Regions from separate parts of the Erwinia sp. HR93 genome, predicted to be linked through region 1. Evidence: predicted binding sites of a transcription regulator. Region 1 holds the regulator's gene; each other region holds the start of a gene.
What was found. Region 1 encodes PurR, which represses purine synthesis genes. Its sites were predicted from a motif close to CANGCAAACGTTTGCNTG; they were not measured.

Region 1 (3,290 bases):
AACATCGCCCCTGCGCCTAATACCGTAGTGAGCAGCGCGGTTAGCACCTGCGGGCGCAGCATGACTGCAAGCTCGCGTCGCACATCAGGCCTCACCCCTTCTCCTCCCTTAGGCAGAGAGACCCACAGGCCTATCATCGCCAATACGCCCAATCCTGCGGTTGCCAGAAAAGACATTCGCCAGCCTATCGTATTCCCTAGCCACGTTGCTGCTGGTACCCCGCCAATATTTGCAATCGTCAGCCCCATAAACATGGTCGCCACCGCGCTTCCCTGTTTTTCTTTTGCCACAAGACCGGCAGCCACCACTGAACCTAAACCAAAAAATGCCCCATGATTCAAACTGGTGATAATGCGCGAAATCAACAGCAGCGTATAATTCGGCGCAATCGCTGACAGTATGTTCCCAAGGGTGAAAATCCCCATTAGAAATAGCAGCGCGCTGCGCCTGGCTCTGTGAGATAGAAGTAACGTCATCAGCGGCGCGCCAAACATAACTCCAATGGCATATGCGCTAATCAGCATTCCTGCAACTGGAATAGAAACCCCGACGCCTTCCGCGATAGTGGGCAACAGGCCCATTGGAGAAAATTCAGTTGTTCCAATGCCAAATGCGCCGACGGCAAGCGCCAGCAAAGGATAATTTAATTTCATGATTGACTCTCTGGATGTATCAGGCGCTGAAGTGAAATTTATAGCCCCAACACGTTGATGATTTAGGCGACATCGTCGCTATGTCGCGCATATGATGTCAGGGCATACAGAAAAGTTAAAGAGTTGTAAGCGACAAAACAGTATTGCATAAGCGGCAATAATATTGAGGAACTCGGGAGACAGCTATTTCAAAAAAATAGCTGTGCGCGCAGTGAATGAACAATGACCGGGCCAGCGGCAACGCTCACTGGCCTGGTCAATAATTAATGAGTAACGGCAGTTAACGCACCAATGACGATAACGCCTAATGCGGCTATGGTCGTAATTAATGCGTATTTTAATTCAGCGTTCATATTGTCAGCTCCTTTGGTTATTCTCTTATTTCAGCGTCTATTACGCTATTCCCCATAAAAATAGCGTAAATCTTACTGGAATTCATCGGTTGCGCAATTTGCCTCTTCCCCTTTTGCTATAGATCGGACAAAATCCTCCGCTAATTATTTGTTGATTCCCTGTTTCCTTCGCCTGAACTTCCGTGATATCTGCTATTCGGTGTAAATCAGGCTTAGCAAACGTTTAACCCCATTTTCAGGAGAATACGCTATGGCTGGGAGAAACGCCTGATGGCCACCATTAAAGATGTCGCTAAGCGCGCAAACGTTTCCACCACTACCGTATCTCACGTAATTAACAAAACTCGCTTCGTTGCAGAAGAGACGCGAAACGCGGTTTGGACAGCAATTAAAGAACTGCATTATTCCCCCAGCGCCGTAGCGCGCAGCCTGAAAGTGAATCACACGAAAACAATAGGTCTGCTTGCCACCAGCAGTGAAGCGCCTTATTTCGCTGAAATCATTGAAGGCGTGGAAAAAAACTGCTTTGCCAAAGGCTACACGCTTATTCTGGGTAACGCCTGGAATAATTTGGAAAAACAGCGGGCTTACTTATCTATGATGGCGCAAAAGCGCGTCGATGGACTATTGGTTATGTGCTCCGAATACCCACATCCCTTACTCGCAACGCTTGAAGAGTATCGTCATATTCCAATGGTGGTCATGGACTGGGGCGAAGCCAAAGCCGACTTTACTGACTCCGTCGTCGATAACTCCTTCTCTGGCGGTTATATAGCCGGGCGCTATTTAATTGAACGCGGGCATCGCGATATTGGCGCGATCCCCGGCTCCCTGCATCGTAACACCGGTGCCGGGAGGCTAGCTGGATTTATGAAGGCGCTGGAAGAGGCTCAAATCACAGTGAATGAAGACTGGATTGTGCAAGGTGATTTTGAACCAGAGTCCGGCTATCGGGCAATGCAGCAAATTCTTTCAAAACCGCAGCGCCCCACCGCAATATTCTGCGGTGGCGACATTATGGCAATGGGCGCCATCTGCGCGGCGGATGAAATGGGATTGCGTGTTCCACAGGATATTTCCATTATTGGTTATGATAACGTCCGCAACGCCCGCTACTTTACGCCCGCGCTGACCACGGTGCATCAGCCAAAAGACTCTTTGGGCGAAACGGCATTTAATATGCTGCTCGATCGCATTATTAATAAACGCGAACAATCAAAGACAATTGAAGTGCATCCACGGCTGGTAGAACGCCGTTCTGTGGCCGATGGTCCCTTCCGCGATTATCGCCGCCAGTAACGATTCCGGAGCTCTATTCAGGGCTCCCGTAGCCATTCGTGATTTAATGTCTCACTATCGCCCAGATAGGCTAATAGCCAGTTCAGGGCCGGAGACGGATTATCCTGCCGCCAGCTTACACAGCAAGCCGCATCCGGGAAGGGGTTTTCCAGTTGCAAAACGCGCCAGTCCCCGCTCTCAATCCACGGCTGCGCCATATGGGCAGGAACCATTCCAGTACACAGCCCGGCATTGATACAATCTGCCGCCGATGCCCAGTCGGGCACGACGATACGCCGCTGGTTATCTAATAGCCACGTCACGCGTTTCGGCAATGTCCGCGAAGTATCTTCCAGTACCAGTGACGGCCACGGTCGAAGCTGTTCATCACTGAGTTTTTGCCTTGAGTGTGCCAAAGGATGAAGATGAGAAACTACGCATCGCCAGCGCAGTGCTCCCATATCACGGAACGCATAGCGCCCTCCAACGGGGACCGCCTGAGTGGCACCAATAGCCACTTCAACGCGTTCATCCGCCAGCGCATCCCAAACGCCATTGAAAACCTCCTTCGACAAACACAGTTCTACATCGGGAAAATGCCGATAAAAATCCAGCACTAACTGGCGGGTTCGCGCAGGTTTAACAATATTATCTACCGCAATGGAAAGACGACCGCGCCAGCCGTTGGCGATTTGCTGACACTGCAGACGCGTTGCCTGCATTTTTTTGATAACAGAACGCCCCTCTTTAAGAAAATAAACGCCCGCTGCCGTGAGTTCCACATCGCGATGCCGGCGTATAAACAGAGGCGTAGCCAGCCATGATTCAAGCTGACGAACCGTATAACTAATTGCTGAAGGTACCCGATGCAATTCCTGGGCTGCCCCGCTGAAACTCCCGGTACGGGCAACGCTATCCAGCACATCAAGGGTATATTCCGACCACATAATTTGCCTGCAAAATATTTGAACGCATCTGGCAAATATTAGCGTTTTACAAGGAGAAA
Region 2 (3,290 bases), on a different contig from region 1:
TAAACGGTTATCCCACATACATATATACCCACCTCACCCGCATGGATGGGCTTGAACGCTTCTTTTTGACGGCTAAGGGTATTATAAATTTTCAACATCTGAAGATTCCATGTTAAACGGTGGATAACCAAACGCTATATCTTACCCATAATTCACTCGGGAAGCAGCACGCGTTGCAAGGTTAACCCGAACAGCGAGTTATGCTATAACAACTTCCTGACGCGCCCTGCTCTTTGGGGCCAGTGTACTGAACAACTCACAGGATGCATAAAATGGTTACTTTTCACACCAATCATGGTGACATCGTCATTAAAACCTTTGATGACAAAGCACCGCTCACCGTGAAGAACTTTCTCGATTATTGCCGCGAAGGATTTTACAACAACACCATTTTCCATCGCGTCATTAATGGATTTATGGTTCAGGGCGGCGGTTTTGAGCCGGGTATGAAGCAAAAATCCACTAAAGATCCTATTCAGAATGAAGCCAACAATGGCCTGAAAAATACGCGCGGCACGCTGGCAATGGCGCGTACTCAGGCACCGCACTCTGCAACCGCGCAGTTTTTTATCAACGTAGCTGATAACGACTTTTTGAACTTCAGCGCGGAAAGTTTGCAGGGCTGGGGCTACTGCGTGTTCGCCGAAGTCGTGGAAGGCATGGACGTCGTCGATAAAATTAAAGGGGTTTCCACGGGCCGCAGCGGTATGCATCAGGACGTGCCTAAAGAAGACGTGATTATCGAAAGCGTTACCGTTAGCGAATAATCGTGGCGACGCTGTTTATCGCAGATCTTCATCTCTGCGTGGAAGAACCGGCGATTACCGCCGGTTTTTTACGCTTTCTGGCGCGTGAGGCGGGAAGTGCCGACGCGCTGTACATTCTGGGTGATTTATTTGAGGCCTGGATTGGCGATGACGATCCTAATCCCTTACACCGTGAAGTTGCCGACACGCTAAGAGCGCTGGCACTGCACGGGCTACCTATTTATTTTATACACGGTAATCGCGATTTCCTGTTGGGTGGACGCTTTGCCCGTGAAAGCGGCATGCATCTTCTGCCACAGGAGCAAGTCGTGGATCTCTATGGCCGCCGTATTCTCATCATGCACGGCGACACGCTGTGTACCGACGATATCGGCTATCAGGCTTTTCGCGCCCGCGTGAATCAGCGCTGGCTGCAGAAACTCTTTCTCTCACTGCCGCTCTTTATACGTCGCCGCATCGCTGCGCGCATGCGCGCCGGAAGCAAAATGGCCAATAGCGAAAAAACGCAGGCCATCATGGACGTGAATCAACAGGCGGTCATCGACGCGATGGAGAAAAATCGTGTGCAGTGGCTGATTCACGGGCATACGCACCGCCCGGCAATACACAGGCTGGAGATAAACGAGCAGATATATCAACGCGCGGTCCTCGGCGCGTGGCACCAGCGGGGATCGATGATTAAAGTCACGCCGCAGGATATCGAACTGCTCGAATTTCCTTTCTAGAATGCTTTTGCGCCGCCTTAGGCCTTCCCCTACAATAGCGTTTTTAACCGGGATATAACATTATGAAATCCGCGTCGGAAACGCTACTCAGCGCGGGCGGCATTCTCCTGCTGGCGTTTCTTTCCTGCCTGCTGCTGCCAGCGCCCACCCTCACGCCGGCCCTTGCGCAGCGCCTTATCGGTTTCTTCCATTTAATGGATATGAATCAACTCTACACGCTGCTGTTTTGCGTCTGGTTTTTGCTACTTGGTACGGTTGAATTTCTAGTTATTCGCTTTATCTGGCGCCGCTGGTTTGCCTTAACCTGAATAATAAACGGCGCCTTTTAGGGTGATATTTATTCACGCAACCGTTTTCCTTGCCATTATGTCATGGTATTCTGCCGCCTGCCCTTTTACGATCCGCCGCTGTTGTTTTGCCATACAGGAGCTACTGGACGCATGCCTTTTCATCCACGCATCGCTATCGTTATGGGTTCACAGAGCGACTGGAGCACCTTATGTTTCGCCGCTGACATTCTGAATGAACTCGATATTGCCCATCACGTTGAAATCGTTTCAGCACATCGCACGCCGGACAAACTCTTTCGCTTCGCCGAAGAGGCACCCGCGCAAGGCTTCCAAGTTATTATCGCCGGCGCCGGCGGCGCGGCGCATTTGCCCGGCATGTTGGCGGCTAAAACATTAATTCCCGTACTGGGCGTACCGGTACAAAGCGCGGCGCTCAGCGGCGTAGATAGCCTGTACTCCATTGTACAAATGCCGCGCGGCGTCCCGGTCGGTACGCTTGCTATCGGCAAAGCCGGCGCGGCTAACGCCGCCTTGCTGGCAGCGCAAATTCTGGCGCTACACGATGATAAACTGCATCAGCGCCTGACCGCATGGCGCCAGCGCCAAACCGATGAAGTCCTCAATCATCCCGATCCGCGCGAGGAGAGATAATGCAGGTTTGTGTCCTGGGTGACGGTCAGCTAGGCCGCATGTTGCGTCAGGCGGGCGAACCGCTTGGCATTAGCGTCTGGCCGATTGGTCCTGACGCCCGTGCAGAAACTATCCCCTGGCGGCAAAGCGTGATAACCGCTGAAATTGAACGCTGGCCGGAAACCGCGCTGACCCGTGAACTGGTGACGCATAGCGCTTTTGTTAACCGCGATGTCTTCCCCATCATCGCCGATCGTCTCACGCAAAAACGGCTTTTTGAGAGACTGAACTTGCCAACCGCCCCCTGGCTGCCGCTAAATAGCGGCGATAACTGGCCGCAAATATTCAGCCAGCTCGGCGAACAGGTGGTGGTTAAACGGCGCACTGGCGGTTACGACGGACGCGGCCAGTGGCGGCTACAGTTCTCCGGGGCATCATTACTACCTCATGACTGCTACGGCGCATCTATCGTCGAGAAGGCGATTTGCTTTAGCGGCGAAGCGTCGCTTATCGGGGCCAGAGGGCGCGGTGGAAAGCTCATTTTTTATCCGCTCACGCTGAATCTCCATCAGGACGGTATTTTGCGCGCCAGCGTCGCCCACCCGTTTCCTGACGCCACGCTGCAGCGCCAGGCGCAGGAACTGCTGGGCCGCCTCTTAACCGAGCTGGACTATGTCGGCGTCATGGCAATGGAGTGTTTTATCACACCGGATGGGTTGCTTATTAACGAACTGGCACCGCGCGTACACAACAGCGGGCACTGGACGCAAAACGGCGCATCGCTCAGCCAGTTTGAGCTTCACCTGCGCGCGATTCTCGATCTCCCGCTACCTACCCCCATCGTCGATGCGCCAACGGCGATGATTAACCTGATTGGC
Region 3 (3,290 bases), 2.1 Mb from region 1:
GGCTCTGTATCGGCCAGCGTATAAAAGTATTGCTGAGCTACTCCCCCTGTTCGTGAGGGAGCGTGATGCGATAACTACTCTTAAGCCATCATTGCCGGCCACTCGGGCGGCATATTATTCATGGATTCAATCAATAAATCTTTAAGATGCACCCAGATAAGCGGGAAATTGATACTGACTCCCAATAGCCCGGTAGCGAACCAGCATGAAGCGGCGATACCAATACCGCTGGCGAAAAACGCCATTACACCGTGATCAAATTTACGAAGCTGAATATTTAACGTACTTGCGATAAACATCAATAGCGCACTCGTTAACTGCCAGCGCATTAGAACAATGCCAGTGGTAAGCGTAGCCATGGGGCTTAATCCTCAAAGCGAACTTATTACGGATACGCGACATATAGCAAAGCCCTGCTTCCGAATACCGGAGCATCAATGACCTGAGGCCGCGTGGGGAATAAGTCGTTACAAAAATGTAATATCAGTTTATGTTGCATTCAACATGTGAACTATATCACATTTGTCGATTAATTCACCAGATGGCAGCGCGACTTTTAGGCCTAAAAGAGAAGTTCAGTTGAGGGCGGCCCACAGAATTAGGCGCGTTGACGGTAATCGGTAGGGGTGCGATCGAATTCGCGGCGAAAAACGCGTGAAAAAGTCTGCTGCGACACATATCCAAAATCCATCGCGATATCAAAAATAGGTCGCTGCGTGGTCCGCAAGGCTTCGGCGGCCATCGCGAGGCGCCGCTGGCGGATATATTCGCCCAGCGTTTGATGCATCACGGTGCGAAACATACGCTGCAAATACCATTTGGAGTAACCGGATTTCTTCGCAACCACATCAATATTCATAGGCTGGTCGATATGATCGTCGATCCATTCGGTTAACGTCTGAATAATTTCATGATGTGACATTATTATCCTCTCATCAGGTTTCCAACAGGTACAGGGGCGGAGTATAATTCCTCAAGCTAACTTGAGGTAAAGTTAATTTTGGAAAATAAATTATCCCGCCCTAAAAACCGCCTGAAAGCGCTGCTGACGCCGGGCGAAGTGGCGCAGCGCAGCGGCGTCGCCGTTTCAGCGCTGCATTTCTATGAAAGTAAAGGGCTTATTCGCAGCCAGCGTAACGCCGGGAATCAGCGCCGCTATACGCGCGACGTATTACGCTATGTGGCGATCATTAAGATAGCGCAGCGAATAGGCATTCCGTTAGCCACGGTGGGCGAGGCTTTCAGCATGTTACCGGAAGGCCACACGCTCAGCGCAAAAGAGTGGAAAGCGCTCTCTTCACGCTGGCGGGATGAGCTGGAGCGGCGCATTCATACGCTAATATCGTTACGCGATGAGCTGGATGGGTGCATTGGCTGCGGCTGCCTTTCGCGGCGCGACTGTCCGCTGCGTAACCCTGACGACACGCTGGGCAGCCAGGGAACGGGCGCGCGTTTACTAAAAGATATCGATAATTAATCGCTAATCCCTATAAAGAATTAATGAATTTCACCTGGAAGTTATTTTGTCGCTAAAGGGACAGTGATTACCCCAAAACATCGGCCGGATTCCATAAAAGAGAACGTTTGCGTTACTAGCGGTGACAAAATCATCAGGCGTACGACTTTTTGCAAAATACCGGCAAAGTTAAGTTGAAAATCGCTACCGTAACGCTAGATAATCGTTTGCCTTCGCGTTAACGCGTTTTTTTAACCATCGAGTTAATCGTTTGCGTCGGCTGAAGTTGACGCCAGAAGCGATGGCATGGCGAATAAAATGCATGGCGCTTTTGCATGCTGTGCAGCACTGTAATCTTCATTCAGGGGAATTCTTTATGACAACGCCAACCGCGCGTACCGGCGGTGTATTTGAACGCTGGTTTCATCTTTCCGCACGCGGCAGCTCGGTTCGTCAGGAAATGGTGGCAGGCCTGACCACCTTTCTGGCGATGGTCTATTCGGTGGTCGTAGTACCAGGCATGCTGGGGAAAGCGGGATTCCCTCCTGCCGCGGTTTTTGTCGCCACCTGCCTGGTCGCCGGCGTTGGATCTATCGCCATGGGGATATGGGCCAATCTACCCCTGGCGATTGGCTGCGCCATTTCTCTCACCGCATTTACGGCATTTAGCCTGGTGATGGGGCAGCACATGAGCATCCCGGTTGCACTGGGCGCCGTTTTTTTGATGGGCGTGCTGTTTACGCTAATCTCTGCGACCGGCATTCGTGGCTGGATCCTGCGTAATTTACCGATGGGCGTCGCGCACGGTACCGGAATTGGCATTGGGCTCTTCCTGTTACTGATTGCGGCGAACGGCATTGATTTAGTGGTAAAAAACCCGCAGGACGGCCTGCCGGTTGCGCTGGGCAATTTCACCAGCTTTCCAACCATCATGACATTACTGGGGCTGGCGGCAATCGTTGGGCTTGAGAAACGCCGCGTACCGGGTGGCATCCTGCTCACCATTGTGGTTATTTCGCTGCTGGGGCTGGCGTTCGATCCGGCGGTCCATTTTCACGGTATCTTCGCTATGCCTTCTCTGCATGATGAACAGAGCGCTTCGCTGATTGGAACGCTGGATATTGCCGGCGCGCTGAACCCGCTGGTATTGCCGAGCGTACTGGCTCTGGTAATGACGGCAGTGTTTGATGCGACCGGAACAATTCGCGCCGTAGCCGGGCAGGCAAACCTTCTGGATAAAGACGGGCAAATCATTGACGGCGGGAAAGCGCTAACCACGGACTCCATGAGCAGCGTGCTCTCCAGTCTATTGGGGGCTTCTCCTGCGGCGGTGTATATCGAATCTGCCGCAGGTACGGCGGCTGGTGGTAGAACCGGGCTGACGGCTGTCACGGTCGGCGTGCTCTTTTTGCTTATTTTATTTCTCTCGCCGCTTTCCTGGCTGGTGCCGGCTTATGCCACGGCCCCGGCGTTAATGTATGTTGGGCTATTAATGCTGAGCAATGTGGCGAAAATTGATTTTAGTGATTTCGTTGATGCGATGTCTGGCCTTATCACCGCGGTGTTTATTGTTTTTACCGGCAATATTGTCACGGGTATTATGTTGGGCTTTGCGTCGCTGACGATAGGCCGCATTATCGCCGGCGAATGGCGTAAATTGAATATTGGCACGGTCATTATCGCCATTATCCTGGTGGTTTTTTACGCTGGCGGCTGGGCTATCTGACTGCCGTCATACGGCCGGGCGCCCGTCCGGCTGTGATTTAATCCGATATACATCACTTCCTGTTCCCTTTGCGTTAAAAAAGTTGTTCTATTATCGGGGTAATATTTT
Region 4 (3,290 bases), 650 kb from region 1:
GCTTATCAGCTTGAACAACAGGCTCAGCCCTACTCCCACAATCGTGGCCAGCGCCATCCCTTTCAACTCGGTAGCGCCAACGTGTATCCGTGCGCCGCTAACGCCGATAATTAAAATGACCGAGGTCAGAATCAAATTCTGCGCTTTGCTGTAATCCACTTTAGATTCGATTAACACACGGATCCCGGATGTTCCAATAACGCCATACAGCAGTAAAGAGACACCTCCCATCACCGGAACCGGGATGATCTGAATCGCCGCCGCCAGCTTCCCTACGCAGGAGAGCAAAATAGCAAACAGCGCCGCGCCGCCTATCACCCACGTGCTATAGACCCGAGTTATCGCGAGCACGCCAATATTTTCACCATAGGTGGTATTCGGCGTTGAACCGAAGAAGCCTGAGAGGAACGTTGAAAGCCCGTTTGCGAACATAGAGCGATGCAAACCGGGATCGCGCACTAAATCTTTTTTCACGATATTCGCCGTCACCACCAAATGCCCGACGTGCTCTGCAATAACCACCAGCGCCGCAGGTAACACCGTGAGTATGGCAAACCATTCAAAGCGCGGCGTATAGAAAGTCGGCAGCGCGAACCAGTGCGCCTCGCGTATTGGCGTAATATCGACTACACCCATCGCGAAAGAGAGCGCATAGCCCGTTAGAACCCCAATAAGGATAGGGATAATGGCCAGAAATCCGCGAAATAACACCGCGCCCAGTACCGTTACCGCGAGCGTGGTCAGGGAAATCGTCACCGCGGTGGTATCTGCCATTTGCCCCTGCGCGGGCAGTAGCCCGGCCATATTCGCCGCCACGCCTGCCAGTTCCAGCCCGATAACGGCGACGATAGCGCCCATCGCCGCAGGCGGGAACATAACGTCTATCCAGCCAGTGCCGGCTTTTTTTACAATCAGTGCCACCAGGCAGAACAGCGCTCCGCAAACAATAAATCCGCCCAGCGCCAGTTCATATCCCATCGGTAATAGCAGCAGCACGGGCGAGATAAATGCAAAGCTCGATCCGAGATAGGCGGGAATTTTTCCTTTACAGATAAATAAATAAAGTAGCGTCCCCAGCCCGTTAAATAGCAGCGCAGTGGCAGGATTGATATGAAACAGAATCGGCACCAGCACGGTGGAACCGAACATAGCGAAAAGATGCTGGAGGCTTAATGGGATGGTTTGTAAAAGCGGCGGACGTTCACTAACCCCAATAGCGCGGCGCGTCATAACTTTAATCCTCTGAGTGTGTAAACCAAGTCAGGCATATAGCCAAAAAAAAGCCGACTTATTAGTCGGCATATTTATTATTTGGTACCAAATATTTTATCACCGGCATCGCCGAGCCCTGGAATAATATAACCGTGGTTATCCAGCCCCCGATCGATAGACGCGGTATACAGCTCTACGTCCGGATGCGCTTTCTCCAGCGCCCGAATCCCTTCCGGGGCGGCGACCAGCACCAAAATTTTAATACTGGTGCAGCCGGCTTTTTTCAGCAGGTCAATAGTGGCAATCACTGAACCGCCCGTCGCCAGCATCGGGTCTACCACCAGCGCCATGCGTTCATTGATGTTGGATACCAGCTTTTGGAAATAAGGCACAGGCTCCAGCGTTTCTTCGTCGCGATACACACCGACTACGCTAATGCGCGCGCTGGGAACATTTTCCAGTACGCCTTCCATCATACCGAGACCGGCGCGCAAAATAGGCACCACGGTAATTTTCTTACCCTTAATCTGATCGATCTCAACCGGGCCGTTCCAGCCTTCAATCGTGACTTTTTCGGTCTCCAGATCCGCCGTGGCTTCATATGTCAGCAGGCTGCCTACTTCAGAGGCGAGTTCGCGAAAACGCTTGGTGCTGATGTCATTTGCGCGCATCAATCCCAGCTTGTGTTTAACCAGCGGGTGTTTCACTTCCACGATCTTCATACTCTTTCTCCCCAAAAGATGGCAGCCACAAAAAAAATCGCCGGATTATACCGCTTTTTCTCGGCTGCGCCATATGCAATGCCGTGACCGGGATCAAGTTTGCTTAGGATCACTATAGAGTATTTACCTCACCCCGCCGGGAAGCGAACAATAAAATCGGGTTCGCAAAACCCATGCCACAGAGAGTAATAACTAGCTCGCAAACGTTTGCGTTCACTGTTAAACTCGGGCGCACTGCCAACCGCATGGAGATTGCCGTGACCGACAAAACCGCTCTCAGCTACAAAGACGCCGGCGTGGATATCGACGCCGGCAATGCGCTGGTCGAAAGAATCAAAGGCGCCGTTAAAAAAACGCGCCGCCCGGAAGTGATGGGCGGCCTCGGCGGTTTCGGTGCCCTGTGCGCCCTGCCGCAGAAATACCGGGAGCCGGTGCTGGTGTCCGGCACCGACGGCGTCGGCACCAAACTGCGCCTGGCAATGGATTTACAGCGCCATGAAACCATCGGCATCGACCTGGTTGCCATGTGCGTTAACGATCTTATCGTCCAGGGCGCAGAGCCGCTGTTCTTTCTCGATTACTACGCCACCGGCAGGCTGGACGTCGACACCGCGGCCAGCGTCATTCACGGCATTGCCGAAGGCTGCCTTCAGGCTGGCTGCGCGCTGGTAGGCGGTGAAACGGCGGAAATGCCCGGTATGTACGGCGGAAGCGATTACGATATTGCGGGCTTTTGCGTCGGGGTGGTTGAAAAAGCCGATATTATCGATGGCAGCCGCGTGGCGCACGGCGATGTGTTACTCGCGCTCGGCGCCAGCGGCCCGCATTCCAACGGCTACTCGCTGATAAGGAAAATTATTGACGTCAGCGGCTGCTCGCCGCTGGACGAGCGCCTCGGCGACGCAACGCTTGCCGACAGCCTGCTGGCCCCAACTCGGATTTACGTTAAATCAATTTTAGCGCTGACCAATGCACTTAATGTCCACGCGATCGCGCATATCACCGGCGGCGGATTCTGGGAAAACATTCCCCGCGTACTTCCGGCGCACCTTGAGGCCGTCATTGATGAATCCTCGTGGCGGTGGCCTGAGGTATTCACCTGGCTGCAGCGGGCCGGCAATGTCAGCCGCCGCGAAATGTATCGCACCTTCAATTGCGGTGTGGGAATGATTATCGCCCTGCCCGCCGATGCTGCAGATGCCGCCCTGCACCTGTTAACCGAACTGGGTGAAAACGCGTGGCAAATCGGTAAAATACGCGCATCTGATTGCGGACCGCGCGTGGTAATTGAATAATGAAAAAAATCATTGTGCTGATTTCCGGTACCGGCAGCAATCTGCAGGCTATTATCGACGC

Region 2: the regulator PurR is predicted to act here: its motif matches at 1,835-1,852, upstream of purE (5-(carboxyamino)imidazole ribonucleotide mutase).
Region 3: the regulator PurR is predicted to act here: its motif matches at 1,574-1,591, upstream of SFA31_RS05235 (NCS2 family permease).
Region 4: the regulator PurR is predicted to act here: its motif matches at 2,131-2,148, upstream of purM (phosphoribosylformylglycinamidine cyclo-ligase).

Annotation. Positions count from the first base shown of each region.
Region 1 covers NZ_JAXUDP010000001.1:3,242,651-3,245,940, forward strand. Annotated here, with positions in the region: partial or broken gene SFA31_RS15155 (MFS transporter) at 1-653, opposite strand, end outside; gene SFA31_RS15160 (YnhF family membrane protein) at 917-1,006, opposite strand; gene purR (HTH-type transcriptional repressor PurR) at 1,277-2,305, shown strand; gene punR (DNA-binding transcriptional activator PunR) at 2,323-3,231, opposite strand.
Region 2 covers NZ_JAXUDP010000002.1:29,758-33,047, forward strand. Annotated here, with positions in the region: gene cysS (cysteine--tRNA ligase) at 1-98, opposite strand, end outside; gene ppiB (peptidylprolyl isomerase B) at 273-767, shown strand; gene lpxH (UDP-2,3-diacylglucosamine diphosphatase) at 770-1,492, shown strand; gene SFA31_RS18585 (DUF1158 domain-containing protein) at 1,555-1,800, shown strand; gene purE (5-(carboxyamino)imidazole ribonucleotide mutase) at 1,933-2,433, shown strand; gene purK (5-(carboxyamino)imidazole ribonucleotide synthase) at 2,430-3,290, shown strand, end outside.
Region 3 covers NZ_JAXUDP010000001.1:1,104,764-1,108,053, forward strand. Annotated here, with positions in the region: gene SFA31_RS05220 (YjcB family protein) at 81-359, opposite strand; gene soxS (superoxide response transcriptional regulator SoxS) at 599-922, opposite strand; gene soxR (redox-sensitive transcriptional activator SoxR) at 1,001-1,477, shown strand; gene SFA31_RS05235 (NCS2 family permease) at 1,833-3,182, shown strand.
Region 4 covers NZ_JAXUDP010000001.1:3,894,741-3,898,030, forward strand. Annotated here, with positions in the region: gene uraA (uracil permease) at 1-1,230, opposite strand, end outside; gene upp (uracil phosphoribosyltransferase) at 1,308-1,934, opposite strand; gene purM (phosphoribosylformylglycinamidine cyclo-ligase) at 2,192-3,229, shown strand; gene purN (phosphoribosylglycinamide formyltransferase) at 3,229-3,290, shown strand, end outside.